4 regions of the Streptomyces sp. AC627_RSS907 genome follow, and region 4 is predicted to be linked to each of the others. Evidence: riboswitches for the same ligand, from Rfam matches in the RefSeq annotation. Region 4 holds a riboswitch; each other region holds the start of a gene.

What was found. Region 4 has a riboswitch for cyclic di-AMP ahead of KUM32_RS22030 (C40 family peptidase). Riboswitches for the same ligand answer to the same signal wherever they lie in the genome.
Positions count from the first base shown of each region.
Region 1: it holds a riboswitch for cyclic di-AMP, as region 4 does, so the genes downstream of both, KUM32_RS12000 (M23 family metallopeptidase) here and KUM32_RS22030 (C40 family peptidase) in region 4, are expected to answer to the same signal.
Region 2: it holds a riboswitch for cyclic di-AMP, as region 4 does, so the genes downstream of both, KUM32_RS25140 (transglycosylase family protein) here and KUM32_RS22030 (C40 family peptidase) in region 4, are expected to answer to the same signal.
Region 3: it holds a riboswitch for cyclic di-AMP, as region 4 does, so the genes downstream of both, KUM32_RS12830 (M23 family metallopeptidase) here and KUM32_RS22030 (C40 family peptidase) in region 4, are expected to answer to the same signal.

Region 1 is NZ_JAGMUE010000044.1:7,150-10,349, forward strand. It holds gene KUM32_RS11995 (PrsW family intramembrane metalloprotease) at 1-749, shown strand, start outside; gene KUM32_RS12000 (M23 family metallopeptidase) at 882-1,916, opposite strand; cyclic di-AMP (ydaO/yuaA leader) riboswitch at 1,928-2,084, opposite strand; gene KUM32_RS12005 (PP2C family protein-serine/threonine phosphatase) at 2,328-3,200, opposite strand, start outside.
Region 2 is NZ_JAGMUE010000115.1:1,216-4,415, forward strand. It holds partial or broken gene KUM32_RS25130 (cytochrome P450) at 1-122, shown strand, start outside; gene KUM32_RS25135 (transglycosylase family protein) at 266-1,309, shown strand; cyclic di-AMP (ydaO/yuaA leader) riboswitch at 1,493-1,658, shown strand; gene KUM32_RS25140 (transglycosylase family protein) at 1,663-2,394, shown strand; gene eno (phosphopyruvate hydratase) at 2,697-3,200, shown strand, end outside.
Region 3 is NZ_JAGMUE010000047.1:19,808-23,007, reverse strand. It holds gene KUM32_RS12840 (HPr family phosphocarrier protein) at 1-276, shown strand, start outside; gene KUM32_RS12835 (GntR family transcriptional regulator) at 399-1,097, opposite strand; gene KUM32_RS12830 (M23 family metallopeptidase) at 1,286-2,050, opposite strand; cyclic di-AMP (ydaO/yuaA leader) riboswitch at 2,063-2,225, opposite strand; gene KUM32_RS12825 (pitrilysin family protein) at 2,416-3,200, opposite strand, start outside.
Region 4 is NZ_JAGMUE010000098.1:93,682-96,881, forward strand. It holds gene KUM32_RS22020 (helix-turn-helix transcriptional regulator) at 1-741, opposite strand, end outside; gene KUM32_RS22025 (ATP-binding protein) at 955-1,446, shown strand; gene KUM32_RS22030 (C40 family peptidase) at 1,525-1,998, opposite strand; cyclic di-AMP (ydaO/yuaA leader) riboswitch at 2,002-2,224, opposite strand; gene KUM32_RS22035 (urease subunit gamma) at 2,925-3,200, shown strand, end outside.

The sequences.
Region 1 (3,200 bases), on a different contig from region 4:
TCTTCGTCCGCATCGTGATGTCGCCGTTCGCCCACCCGCTGTTCACCGTGCTCACCGGCATCGGCTTCGGCGCCGCCGCGCTCCTGGCCGACCGCCGGCACCTGCACCGCGCCCTGCTCCCGCTGTCCGGTCTGCTGCTCGCGATGGGCATGCACGCCCTGTGGAACGGTTCGGCCTCGTTCGGCGAGTACGGCTTCCTCGCGGTGTACGCGGCCTTCATGCTCCCCGCGTTCGGCCTGCTGACCTGGCTGGTGATCTGGACCCGGCAGCGCGAACTGGGCACCGTGCGGGCCGAACTGCCCGCGTACGTGGCGGCCGGGTGGCTGGCGCCGGCGGAGCCGTTCGTCCTCGGCTCGATGCGCGCCCGCCGCATCGCCCGGCAGCACGCCCGCCGGCACGCCGGGAAGCCGGCGGCGCGGGCGGTGGCGCAGTACGAGGCGTACGCGACCTCACTGGCCTTCCTGCGGCAGCGGGGGCGCCGGGGCAGGGCGGGCGCCGACTACGTCGTACGGGAGCGGGAACTGCTGGACGCCCTGTGGCAGCGACGGGACGCGGCACGTCCGGCCCTGGAGCACGCGGCCCTCGTCACGGCGCCGCGGGCCGTGCCACCGTGGCGGGGGCCCGGGGCGTACGGCCCCTACCCATGCCACGGCCCGTACGGCTACGTCTCCACGACGCCGGTGCCGCCGCAGTACCCCGCGCCGCACTGGTATCTGCCGTACCCGTCGCCCCGTCCCTACCAGCGATAGCCGCCCGGACGTCCGGCCCTGGCGGCGAGGCCTGGGCGAACGGCTTCCGCGGGGACCGGCAGCCCTGACGTCGGGGGGTCTGCGTCAGGACCGCCGGGGATCAGCGGCGGCGGGCGCCGGGAACGGTGCGGCTCAGAGAGTGAGGCCCTTGCTCTGCAGCCACGCCATGGGGTCGACGCCGCCGCCCGAGGCCGTGTGGACCTCCAGGTGGAGGTGGGCGCCCGTGACGTTGCCGGTGGCGCCGACGCGGCCGATGACGTCACCGGTGCTGACCTTCTGGCCGACGCTGACGCTGATGGAGGACTGGTGGGCGTACCAGATCTCGGTGCCGTCCTCGAGGGTGAGCACCGTCTTGTAGCCGTACGACCCGTCATAGCCGGCCGACGTGATCGTGCCGCTGTGCACCGCCTTGAGCAGCGTGCCCGTGGGTGCGGCGAAGTCGAGGCCGGTGTGGTGACCGGAGGACCAGTAGGCGCCGGCCTGGCCGAAGGTGGAGGAGATCGTGTACGAGGAGGTCGGCAGCGTGTACTGCTTGGCCAGCTTCGCGAGCCGCTCGGCCTCGGCCTTCTTCGCGGCCTCCTCCTCCGCCTTCTTCTTGGCGGCGGCGGCCTTGGCCTTGGCTTCCCTCTCCGCCTTGGCGGCGGCTTCCGCGGCCTGCTTCTCGGCGGCGGCCGCAGCCTCCGCGGCGGCCTTGCTCTCGACCTGGGCCTGCTGCTGCTCGGCCTGCGCCATGATCCGGGCCCGCAGGGTCTCACCGGCGTCGGTGGTGCCCTCCGTGGTGTCGGTGGAGGTCGTGCCGATGCTGCTGAGGGGGGTGGCGGTGCCCTGCGGCTCCGGCTCCTCGTCGCTGTCGGAGATCAGCGAGCCCACGTTCGGCAGGTCCGGCATGGAGATCGGCACCGGCGGCTTGCCGGTCTGCGCGCTGGCCATGCCGCCCGCTCCGACGGCGGCGATGACACCGACGCCGAGGACGGTGGAGCTGCGGGCGAGCCCGCCGCGCTGCTTGGCGACGCGGTGCCGGCCGCGTACGGGGCGGATGGACTCCTCGGTGGGGTTCCATTCCTCCCAGGGGCCCTCTTCGGCGCGGTGGCCGTCGTAGCCGAAGGTGTCGGTGCCGTGCCCGCTGGGCACGAACGGGGCCTCGGGGGCAGGCCGGTTGGACGCCACGTGGGCGTACTCCTTTCCTTCCTTCCGCCTACCGGGTTAGCTGACGGGTTCGGAGCAGGAAGGTCTCCTACGCGCGTATACCGGCCGTGTCTCCACGGCGGCATACGCCCGATTCACCCCAAGGTGGTGGTTCCCCGGTTCCCTTACGGGATTCGGCGCGTGCGCACGGAGCCGCCTTCTGTGACGGCTGGGACGACCGCGCTGCGTTATCGAACGTTAATAGACGGGGGCCTCGGATTCCAAGCCGTTCCGCTTGATCGTTAACGGATCCCCGGCGGACGTAAGCCTCACGAGCGGCGAAAACAGGGCGACTTGACCACCCCTCAGCGGCGCCTTCCCTCCAGGCCTCTTCTGATGGTGTGTCAGTTGTTATGCGGAGGGCGCTCGCACCGTCACCGATCGTGATGACGGTCAGGGCCGTCGTACGGCGAGCAGGGCCATGTCGTCCGCCATGCCGCCACCGGAGTGCCGGCGCACGTCTTCGGCCAGGGTGTCGAGCAGTCGGGCCGGATGCCGGAAGACGGAACCGGCCAGGCGCTCGTGCGGCTCGTAGAACGCGTTCCGGTCGTCGCGGGCTTCCGACAGGCCGTCGGTGTACAGCAGCAGCGTGGCCCCACCGGGGAAGTCGACCTCCTCCGCCCGGTCGGGCCACACACCCAGCTCTCCCATGCCGAGCGGCAGCGCCGACTCCCGGGCGGGCAGCGAGAGCAGGGTGCCGTCGGCGTACAGCAGCAGGGGTGGCGGATGGCCCCGGTTGACGATGCGGACCACGCCCGCGCCGTGCGGGAGTTCGGCGAGGACTGCGGTGGTGAACCCCTCGAAGGCGTCCAGGCCTTCCCGCCGGGTGCCCTCGCGAGCCAGGGCCCGTTCCAGGCGCTGCGCCACCGCCTCCAGCGTCGACTCCTGCTCGGCGGCCTCCCGGAAGGCGCCGATCACGACCGCGACGGCGGCCACCGCGCCCATGCCCTTGCCCCGCACGTCCCCGACGATGAGCCGCACGCCGTGCGCGCTGTCCTGCACCGCGTACAGGTCACCGCCGATGAAGGCGTCGGCCTGCGCGGCCTCGTAGCGGGCGGCGATCTCGAAGCCGCCGATCCGCTCGGCGGGCTCGGGCAGCACGGCGCGCTGGGCGGCCTCGGCGATCTCACGGACGGACACGAGACGCTCGTCGGTGCGGCGGACGAAGGCGTTGACGAGGACGGCGAGCGCCGCGACCGTCGCGATGGTGATCAGCTCCGTGAGGGAGTCGACGTAGTGGGCGACACCCTTGGTGAGCTGGAGCCC
Region 2 (3,200 bases), on a different contig from region 4:
CGGAACCGGCCGAGCTGCGCTGGCGCGGCGGACTCATCATGCGCGGTCTGCGCACCCTGCCCGTCTCCTTCACACCGGGCACGTCATCGGCCGACAAGGGTGGCCCGGCGACGCAAAAGTGACACGCGCTCAACTCTGTGATCTTCACGTGATCTGTGCGGGATGAACTTGTGACAGGCGATCATCTGCCTATACGTTCACGGATCAGCGTGGTGGGGAGCATCGTCCACCGCGTGGCCCACGTCGTCTCGTGAAAGGTCGTCGCATGCTCTCCGGGAACGGTCGTCACCGCCGCCCCCGCCAGGCTCCCGCCCTGGTCGTCGCCGCCGGAGTGACCGGCTCCGCCATCGCGATCCCCCTCCTCGGCGCCACCGGCGCCCACGCGGCCGACGGGGTGAACTGGGACCGGGTCGCCGAGTGCGAGACCGGCGGAGCCTGGAGCCAGAACAGCGGCAACGGGTACTACGGCGGCCTGCAGCTGTCCCAGGAGGCATGGGAGCAGTACGGCGGTCTGGCGTACGCGCCGAGCGCCGACCAGGCCAGTCGCGCCCAGCAGATAAGAGTCGCCGAGAAGATCCACGCGGCCCAGGGCATCGCCGCCTGGCCGACCTGCGCCGTGCTCTCGGGGCTGGGCGACGACCGGGTGCCCGCGGACAGCGGTACGGCGGCGACGGGTGACGGCCCGTCGAAGGGGTCGGACACCTCGGGGACGTCGACCGCCCCCGAGTCGGCCGAATCGCCGGAACCGTCCGGTGTCTCCGGCTCCTCCGGTCCGGCCGGGACGACGGAGCCGACGTCCGGCACGTCGCCTTCCTCTTCCGCCCCGCCGACTCCTGACTCCTCGTCGGCCACGGAGGACGAACCGGCCAAGTCCGACACATCCACCGAATCCGATTCCACGGCGCGCACCGACCGGCGCGGGTCCGGCGGTTCGTCCACGGCCACGCCCGAGGACGGGGAGACGGGCAAGGCGGGGCAGGAGGGCGGCACTTCGGGGCTCACCGACACCGGGGACTCCGGTTCGGGCCGGCACCGCGGCGGCAGTGCCGACGAGGGGACGGCGGACGGCCGTACGGCTGGGTCGTCGGGCCGGCACGCCTCGCGCGGCGAGGGTGGCGCGCGGGAGGTCGTGGACGGCTCCTACACCGTCCGTTCCGGTGACAGTCTCTGGGGCATCGCCGACTCCCTTGAGATCGACGGCGGATGGCACTCGCTGTACGCCGGCAACAAGACGGTCGTCGGCGACGACCCGGACCACATCCTGCCCGGTCAGACCCTTACGGTCACGGGCGAACCGGTCGAGAAGTAGGGGGAGTTCGCGTCACGGTTCGGGGGCGTATGTCCGTTTTGGATCTCGTGAGAGATAGGTCTCAGAAGCCGTGATCGTCTTTGAAAAACCGCGGAGCGCGTGCCTACGGTCATGACCGCTCGCCACCGCGGGCCCCGGTTGCCGCAACGCCGAATCCTGCCAGCGGCCGTCCGGGAACAGTCGTCGCGTCGAGCGCCGAAGGCAGGAGCGGGGGACCCAAGGTAGGTGCCGCACCGGGCAGTTGACCGGAGCGGCTAGGGGTGGAGCCGAGTTCCGTGAGGAACCCGGCCGGGCAACTCAACCGGCCCGAACCCGACAGCTCACCTCGCAGGCGTCGGTGAGGGGATCGATCCATGCTGTTCTCCGGCAAGGGCAAGCACCGTCGTCCGTCCAAGGCCACCCGTGTCATCGCCGTCGCCGGTGTCACCGGCGCGGCCGTCGCCGCCCCGCTGATGGCGGCCGGCAACGCCTCCGCCGCCACCGCGTCCGAGTGGGACACCGTCGCCCAGTGCGAGTCCGGCGGCAACTGGTCCATCAACACCGGCAACGGCTACTACGGCGGCCTGCAGTTCTCCGCCTCCACCTGGGCCGCCTACGGCGGTACGCAGTACGCCGCCACCGCCGACCAGGCCACCAAGGCGCAGCAGATCGCGGTCGCCGAGAAGGTGCTCGCCGGTCAGGGCAAGGGTGCCTGGCCGGTCTGCGGCACCGGCCTGTCGAACGCCGCGTACACCGGTGGCGGCTCGGGAGGGACCCAGGACAGCGGTTCCTCGCAGGGCTCCGACTCCGGCGGCTCCGAGAGCGCGCAGAGCCAGAGCGGTGGCTCCACCGAGCGTTCCACCGAGCAGAAGGCCTCCCGCTCCGCCGAGCGTCCGGCGGCCAAGAAGGAGACCGTCACCACCCCGACCGGCAAGAAGGTCGAGAAGGGTGACGGCGAGTACAAGGTCGTCGAGGGCGACACCCTCAGCTCGATCGCCGAGGCGCACGACGTCAAGGGTGGCTGGGCGAAGCTGTTCCAGCTGAACGACGACATCGTCGACGACGCCGACCTGATCTACCCGGGCCAGCAGCTGCACCTGAAGTAAGCGGCGGCCCCCTTGCTCCCGTCCCGGTGCGTGTTCCCCCGTACGCGCCGGGACGGGATTTTCACGTTCCGCCCCCGCCGCCGCTCCTGGGCCCCGCTCCCGTCCCGCTTCGCTCCCCGATTCCGCCTCCGTTTCCGCGGACGTCTTTGTTCCGTTCGGAAACAATTTACTCTCGGTTCTGTCCATCGGGTGGGCGACCGGCTGGCCGATCGCCCGGAGCCGGTTAGGCTCGTCCCGCAGAGCCGCTGCGGTCCTGCGGACCCGCGTCACACCGAAGCGTCACATTGAAGAAGGAGATGCTCGTGCCGTCCATCGACGTCGTCGTAGCCCGGGAAATCCTGGACTCCCGAGGCAACCCCACGGTCGAGGTCGAGGTCGGCCTCGACGACGGCAGCACGGGTCGTGCCGCCGTGCCGTCCGGTGCCTCCACCGGCGCCTTCGAGGCCATCGAACTCCGTGACGGCGATGCCAACCGTTACCTGGGCAAGGGCGTCGAGAAGGCCGTCCTGGCCGTCATCGAGCAGATCGGCCCGGAGCTCGTCGGCTACGACGCCACCGAGCAGCGCCTGATCGACCAGGCGATGTTCGACCTCGACGCCACCGACAACAAGGGCTCGCTCGGCGCCAACGCCATCCTCGGCGTCTCGCTCGCCGTCGCCCACGCCGCCTCCGAGGCCAGCGACCTGCCGCTCTTCCGCTACCTGGGCGGCCCGAACGCGCACCTGCTGCCGGTGCCGATGATGAACATCCTGAACGGCGGCTCGCACGCCGACTCCAACGTGGACATCCAGGAGTTCATGATCGCC
Region 3 (3,200 bases), on a different contig from region 4:
GAGCGCCGCGTCAACGTCGGCTGGGCCGAGGGTCTCCACGCCCGCCCCGCCTCCATCTTCGTCCGAGCCGCCACGGCCACAGGCGTCCCGGTGACGATCGCCAAGGCCGACGGGGCCCCCGTCAACGCGGCCTCCATGCTGGCCGTCCTCGGTCTCGGCGCCCAGGGCGGCGAGGAGATCGTCCTCGCCTCCGACGCCGAGGGCGCGGAGGCCGCCCTGGAGCGGCTGGCGAAGCTGGTCTCCGAGGGTCTCGAAGAACTCCCCGAGACCGTCTGAGCGACGGCAGCACCGAAAGGCCCGCCCCGGACCGGACCACGGAGTGGGCCTTTCGCTTTCCCTTTTCCGGGCAGCAGAAAATGGCCCCCGGAATCAGCTCCTCTTTGTATACGGCGCCCGCGTTAATGCCGCAGGCTCGACATGTTTACGGGACGTTGCGAGTTCCTCACACGTTCCGCCCGCTGGTCACCGTCGGAGGCGAATCGCAACCGGTGGGCCGGTACCGACCGCTCGGTGTGCAGCGCCATGAGCGCCCGCGCGCGCTCGGCGTCGCCCCGGGCCACCGCGTCGACGATCGCGCCGTGCTCCGCCCAGCACTCCACCGGCCCGGCCGGCGCGTCCACGGCGTACATCCAGGCGATCTTGTGGCGCAACTGGGTCAGCAGCGCCGTCAGGGAGGGACTGCCGGCGGCCTGCGCGAGGGTCTCGTGGAACCAGCCGCCCAGTGAACGCAGGTCCTCGCCGCTGCCCCGCCTGGCGCGTTCCTGGCCCAGTCTGACCAGCCCGCGCAGCACCTTGAGATGGGCCTCGGTGCGGCGCCGGGCGGCCCGGGAAGCGCCGAGCGGCTCCAGGAGCGTACGCGTCTCCAACAGGTCGGCGGCCTCCTGCTCGGACGGCTCCGCGACGCACGCGCCCGCGTGCCGCCGGGTCACCACGAACCCCTCGGCCTCCAGCGTGCGCAGCGCCTCGCGGACGGGGACGCGGGAGACGCCGTAGCGGCGGGCGAGGAGTTCCTCGGTGAGCCGGCTGCCGCGTCCGTGGACGCCGGCGACGATGTCGTCCCGGATCGCCGTGCACACCGAGTGCGCCGGAATACGCATGACCGACCTCCGCCTTAATCCCCGTGAAACGTCGACGATTGACGTGTGTTCCGTGACTCTAGGCCAATGGGGCGGACATTCGGACGGCGCGGCGGATTTCATGGATATTTTTTGGACAACACCGCCCCCGGAAATCCGAAAGCCCCGGCTCGGGGAGCCGGGGCTTTCGGTCGCCGTGCCGTCCGCCGTCAGACGTTGACGCCGTGGGAGCGGAGGTAGGCGACGGGGTCGATGTCCGAGCCGTACTCGGGGCTCGTGCGGGCCTCGAAGTGCAGGTGGGGTCCGGTGACGTTGCCGGTGGCACCGGAGAGGCCGATCTGCTGGCCGGCGACGACCGACTGACCCACCCGGACGCCGATGGACGACAGGTGGCCGTACTGGGTGTACGTGCCGTCGTGCATCCTGATCACGACCTGGTTGCCGTACGCGCCGCCCCAGCCGGCCTCGACGACCGTGCCGACGCCGACCGCGTGCACGGTGGTGCCGCTGGAGGCGTGGAAGTCGATGCCGGTGTGACTGCCGGAGGACCACAGGGAGCTGCCGGCCTGGTAGGCGGTGGAGACGTAGGAGGCGGTGATCGGCGCCACGAAGGTGTTGAGGCGCTTGCGCTCCGCCTCGCGCGCGGCGCGCTCCTTGGCCTCGCGCGCCTCCTCGGCCGCCTCGGCCGCCCGCTCGCGCGCGGCCTCCTCGGCCGCCTCACGGGCGGCGGCGTCCAGGGCGGCCTGCTTCTGCGCGGCGGCCTGGGCGTCGATCTCGTGGGCCACGGAGTCGCCGATGGTGACGACCGGGGTGAGTCCGCTCTGCTCCACCTCGGGCTCGGCGGCGAGCGCCGGAGCCGCGAGGGTGCCGACGACGCCGGTGGTCGCGAGGGCCGCGACACCCGCCGCGCGGGCGGTGGTGCGGTGCATCCGGCTGGGACGGCGGTGCTTACCGGTGGCGCGCGTGAACGCCATGTGGAGGCTGTTCCTTTCCTTCCCTCTCGCCTACCGGGTTAGCTGACGGGTTCGGAGCAGGAAGGTCTCCTACGGACCCCCGCGCTGGGCGCGGGCGTCCGATTCACCCCAGGGACTGCGGTGGGTCCCCGGCTCCCCTGGCTCGCGCCGTACGGGGACTCGGCGATGACTGTCCGGTGCCGCGGGTGCGGCGCACTGCCTGACGAACAGCCCGGACGACGCTAGACGCGGCTGCCTTCAATCCTCAAACGCAACCGGCTTTTTGTAGCGCATGCCACAGGGCAGACGGGCAGCCTCTCTCTCAATTCGGACAAAAGGCAGCCCTGGTGACACATCCGTCACCAGGGCCCCTTCACCCGTCCGCCCTACTCGGCGGCCACCACGGTGACTTCGCCGATGCCGAGGGCCTCGACCGGCTCCTTGATCTGCGCCGCGTCACCGACGAGGACCGTCACCAGCCGGTCCACCGGGAAGGCGTTCACCACCGCCGCCGTGGCCTCCACCGTGCCGGTCTCGGCGAGTTGACGGTAGAGCGTGGCCTGGTAGTCGTCGGGCAGGTGCTGCTCGACCTGGTCGGCCAGCGTGCTCGCCACGGCCGCCGCGGTCTCGTACTTCAGCGGCGCCACACCGACGAGGTTCTGCACCGCGACGTCGCGCTCGGCGTCGGTGAGCCCGCCCTCGGCGAGCGTGCGCAGCACGGTCCACAGGTCCTGCAGGGCGGGGCCGGTGTTGGGGGTGTCGACGGAGCCGCTGATGGCGAGCATGGCGGCGCCCGTGCCGTCGGGGGCGGACCGCAGGACCTGGCCGAACGCCCGTACGCCGTAGGTGTATCCCTTCTCCTCACGCAGGACGCGGTCCAGGCGGGAGGTGAGGGTGCCGCCCAGGCAGTAGGTGCCGAGCACCTGCGCGGGCCACACGCGATCGTGCCGGTCGGCGCCGGTGCGGCCGATCAGCAACTGCGTCTGGACCGCTCCGGGGCGGTCCACGATGACGACCCGGCCGGTGTCGTCGGCGGTCACCCGGGGCACGGGGCGCGGCTCGGCGGTGGAACCGGTCCACGCGCCCAGCGTGTCGCCGAGCAGCGCGTCGAGGTCGACGCCGGTGAGGTCGCCGACCACCACGGCGGTGGCCGTGGCGGGGCGGATGTGCT
Region 4 (3,200 bases):
CAGGCTACTCGTCAAATGGTCGAGAACAACTACGTCTAGATCAGAAGTGCTCGAAAAAGAGAAAATTACGAAAGGGCCGGTGACGCCGATGTGCGCCCCCGCGGCGAACGGCAGGACCTGGAGCCGGACGTGGGGCAGACGCGCGGCCTCGACCAGTCGCGCCAGCTGACGGGACATGACCCCGGGCCCGCCCACCTCCCGGCGCAGCACCGCCTCGTCCAGGACCGCGCTCAGTTCCAGGGGCCGCTGCGTACGCAGCACGTCCTGCCGGGCCAGCCGGACCTCCACCAGCGTGTCCAGCCGCTCCTCGGACAGCCCGTCCACCGCGGCGCGGGTCACCGCACGGGCGTACTCCGGCGTCTGCAGCAGCCCGGGGACCACCGTGGTCTCCAGCGTGCGCATCGCGCTCGCCTGGGACTCCAGGCTGATGAAGTCCCGGTACGTGGGCGGCAGCACCCCCCGGTAGGCGTGCCACCAGTGGTTCCGGCCGCCCGTGTCGTCGGAGCCCGCCAGCATCACCAGCAGCTCGCGCAGTTGGGCGTCGTCCACTCCGAAGGCGTCCAGCAGTAAGCGCACATCGGCCGGTTTCGCACCGCTGGTCCCGGTCTCGATCCGGCTGACCTTCGACTGGTGCCATCCCACCAGCTGGGCCGCCTCACGGCTGGTGATTCCCGCCGATGTGCGCAGGGCGCGCAGTTCGGCGCCCAGTTTCCGGCGGCGCACCACGGGACCGTGCTGCATGGGCCACTCCCTTACTCCCTATGGGCCGCGCGAATACGCTCTGCCGTCGCAGAGTTCACCGCTTCGAGCGACAGATATATGCATATCTTGGTGGATCGCCACCCTTCGCCCCCTGGTGATGGCAGTCTGGCGGCGAAGCACCAGTCCGGGACCGTACTCGAACCATCCGCTCCTTGTCGGACCGCGGTCCCGTGGGAAAGGGACGACTTCTCCATGGCAGACCATCTGGAAGCATCCATCACTCTGCCGAGCGATCCCGCCTCGGTGGCCGTCGCGCGTACCTATGTGGTCGGCACGCTGGCGGAGTGGGGCCTGCCGGCGGACACCGACGTGTCCGACACCGTCCGGCTCATCGTCTCCGAGCTGGCGACCAACGCGGTCCAGCACACGCTCGGACAGTCCCCCACCTTCACGGTGGACCTCGGGCTCGACCGTGAGGCACGCCTGCGCATCGGCGTCACCGACAGCCATCCCCGCTTCCCCAAGCGCCTGCCCGCCGCCGTCCAGCAGGACAACGGCCGGGGCATGGTGATCATCCGCTGGCTGACCGCGGAGTGCGGCGGCAGACTGAGAGTGCGGCCCACGCGCGAGGGCGGCAAGACCGTCTCCATCGAACTGCCCTGGTCACCCCCGGGCCGGCCGGTGACGCCGGAACCGGTCACGGCCGCGGGGCAGGTCGTGGGGGGCCCTGAGCCCCAGGGGTGAGGCCGCCGGGCGGTGAGGGCGACCCACGGCATCCGGGCAGGTGACGGTGCCCGGCCCACCGTCACCTGCCGGGATCGGCTACTTGACCCGGCCGTACCAGACGCTGTTGGTCCAGATCTTCTGCAGGCGTACCACGTCCCCGGTCTTCGGGGCGTGCCAGATCTTGCCCTTCCCGGCGTAGATGCCGACGTGGTAGACGCTGCGGCCCGAGTGGAAGAAGACCAGGTCCCCGGCCTTGCGGCTCTTGGCGGAGATGTGACGGGTCTTGTTGTACTGCTGGGCCGCGGTGCGCGGAAGCTTCTTGCCGGCCTTCTTGAACGAGTACTGCGTCAGTCCCGAGCAGTCGAACCTGCTTGGTCCGGTGGCGCCCCACTTGTACGGGGCACCCTTCTTGGAGGCCGCGATCTTGAGGGCCTTGGTCGCATGGGACACCGCCGCCGCTTCGGAAGCGACACCGGGGACCACGACGGAGCCGCCCACGGCGGCGAGGGTCAGAGCCGAGGCCGTACCGGCACGGGCCATCAGGGACGGGACACGATTGAGCGCGGACATGCGCAACCCTTCGTCAGCCGCCTGTGAAGGATGACCTGTCGGATTCGGGCTGGCGAAGTTGCCCGGCCGCACGAGTGCGGCTTCACCCCAAGGGCTGCTCGGCCCGGCGCACCTCTCGCGGAGATGACCGTTCCGGCGACCCGTCGTGCTTGGGTCCTCCACTCCTGCCGATCCACTCCTGTCGACCGGTCGTCCGGGCGGCGGCAGGACTCGGCGTCCGCCCGGACCGCCCCGCCGCTGCGGCGGGGGCTTGTCGTCAGTCACGGATCTTGTCTCGTCCGGTGGGAAAATCCCAACGGAACGTGCTCTTTGTGTTGTTACTCACCACTCGCCCGTTCGAGGGGGCGCACCCGGGTTCGAGCCGTCGCCGGGTGTCCGACCGGCTCCGGGACCTGCGGCGGAATGGCTTGTTCCGCCGCTTGGACACGCGCGTCGCGCAACCTCGGAGGGTCGGAAACCGGAGGTGTTCCTACGCCGAAAGGGGGTACGCCGTTTGGTCCGTTTCGGATCCCTGTCACCTCGACTGCCCGAACCCGCCTGTTCCTGACCGGGGGCACCGTGCGGCGCGGTGTCGACCCGCCCGCGCCCGGCCGGATGCGCGACGGCCACGTGCCGGTCGGTCAGTTGTGCCTTGGACCGGGCCGGTTGGGCGGCGGCGCACCCGATGGCGGCGAAGGTATTCGGCCGTATGGCGCGCTTGGTCTGCCGGGCGGCGGGCGGCGGCGGGCGGCACCGGTAATCAGTCGGTCAAATCCAGGTGACGCGGCGGAAACACTGCGGACCTACTCTCCACCCCGATCCACCTGCGGTTTCCGGACACCACGAGGCGCCTTCCGGCGTATTCGTGTGTGTTACATCTATAGCCGTCGCGGTGGCCGCGGCAGCCGGACCGCTCGGTCCTGGCGTGATGCCCTGTGAGGTGGCAAGTGCAGCTGACCCCGCACGAGCAGGAGAGACTGCTCATTCATGTGGCCGCGGACGTGGCGGAGAAGCGCCGCGCACGAGGCGTGAAGCTCAACCATCCCGAGGCCGTCGCGCTGATCACCGCGCACATCCTCGAAGGCGCCCGCGACGGTCGTACGGTCAGTGAACTCATGGCCTCCGGACGCACGGTGCTCCAGCGCGACGACGTCATGGAGGGCATCCCCGAGATGATCCACGACGTGCAGGTCGAGGCCACCTTCCCCGACGGCACCAAGCTG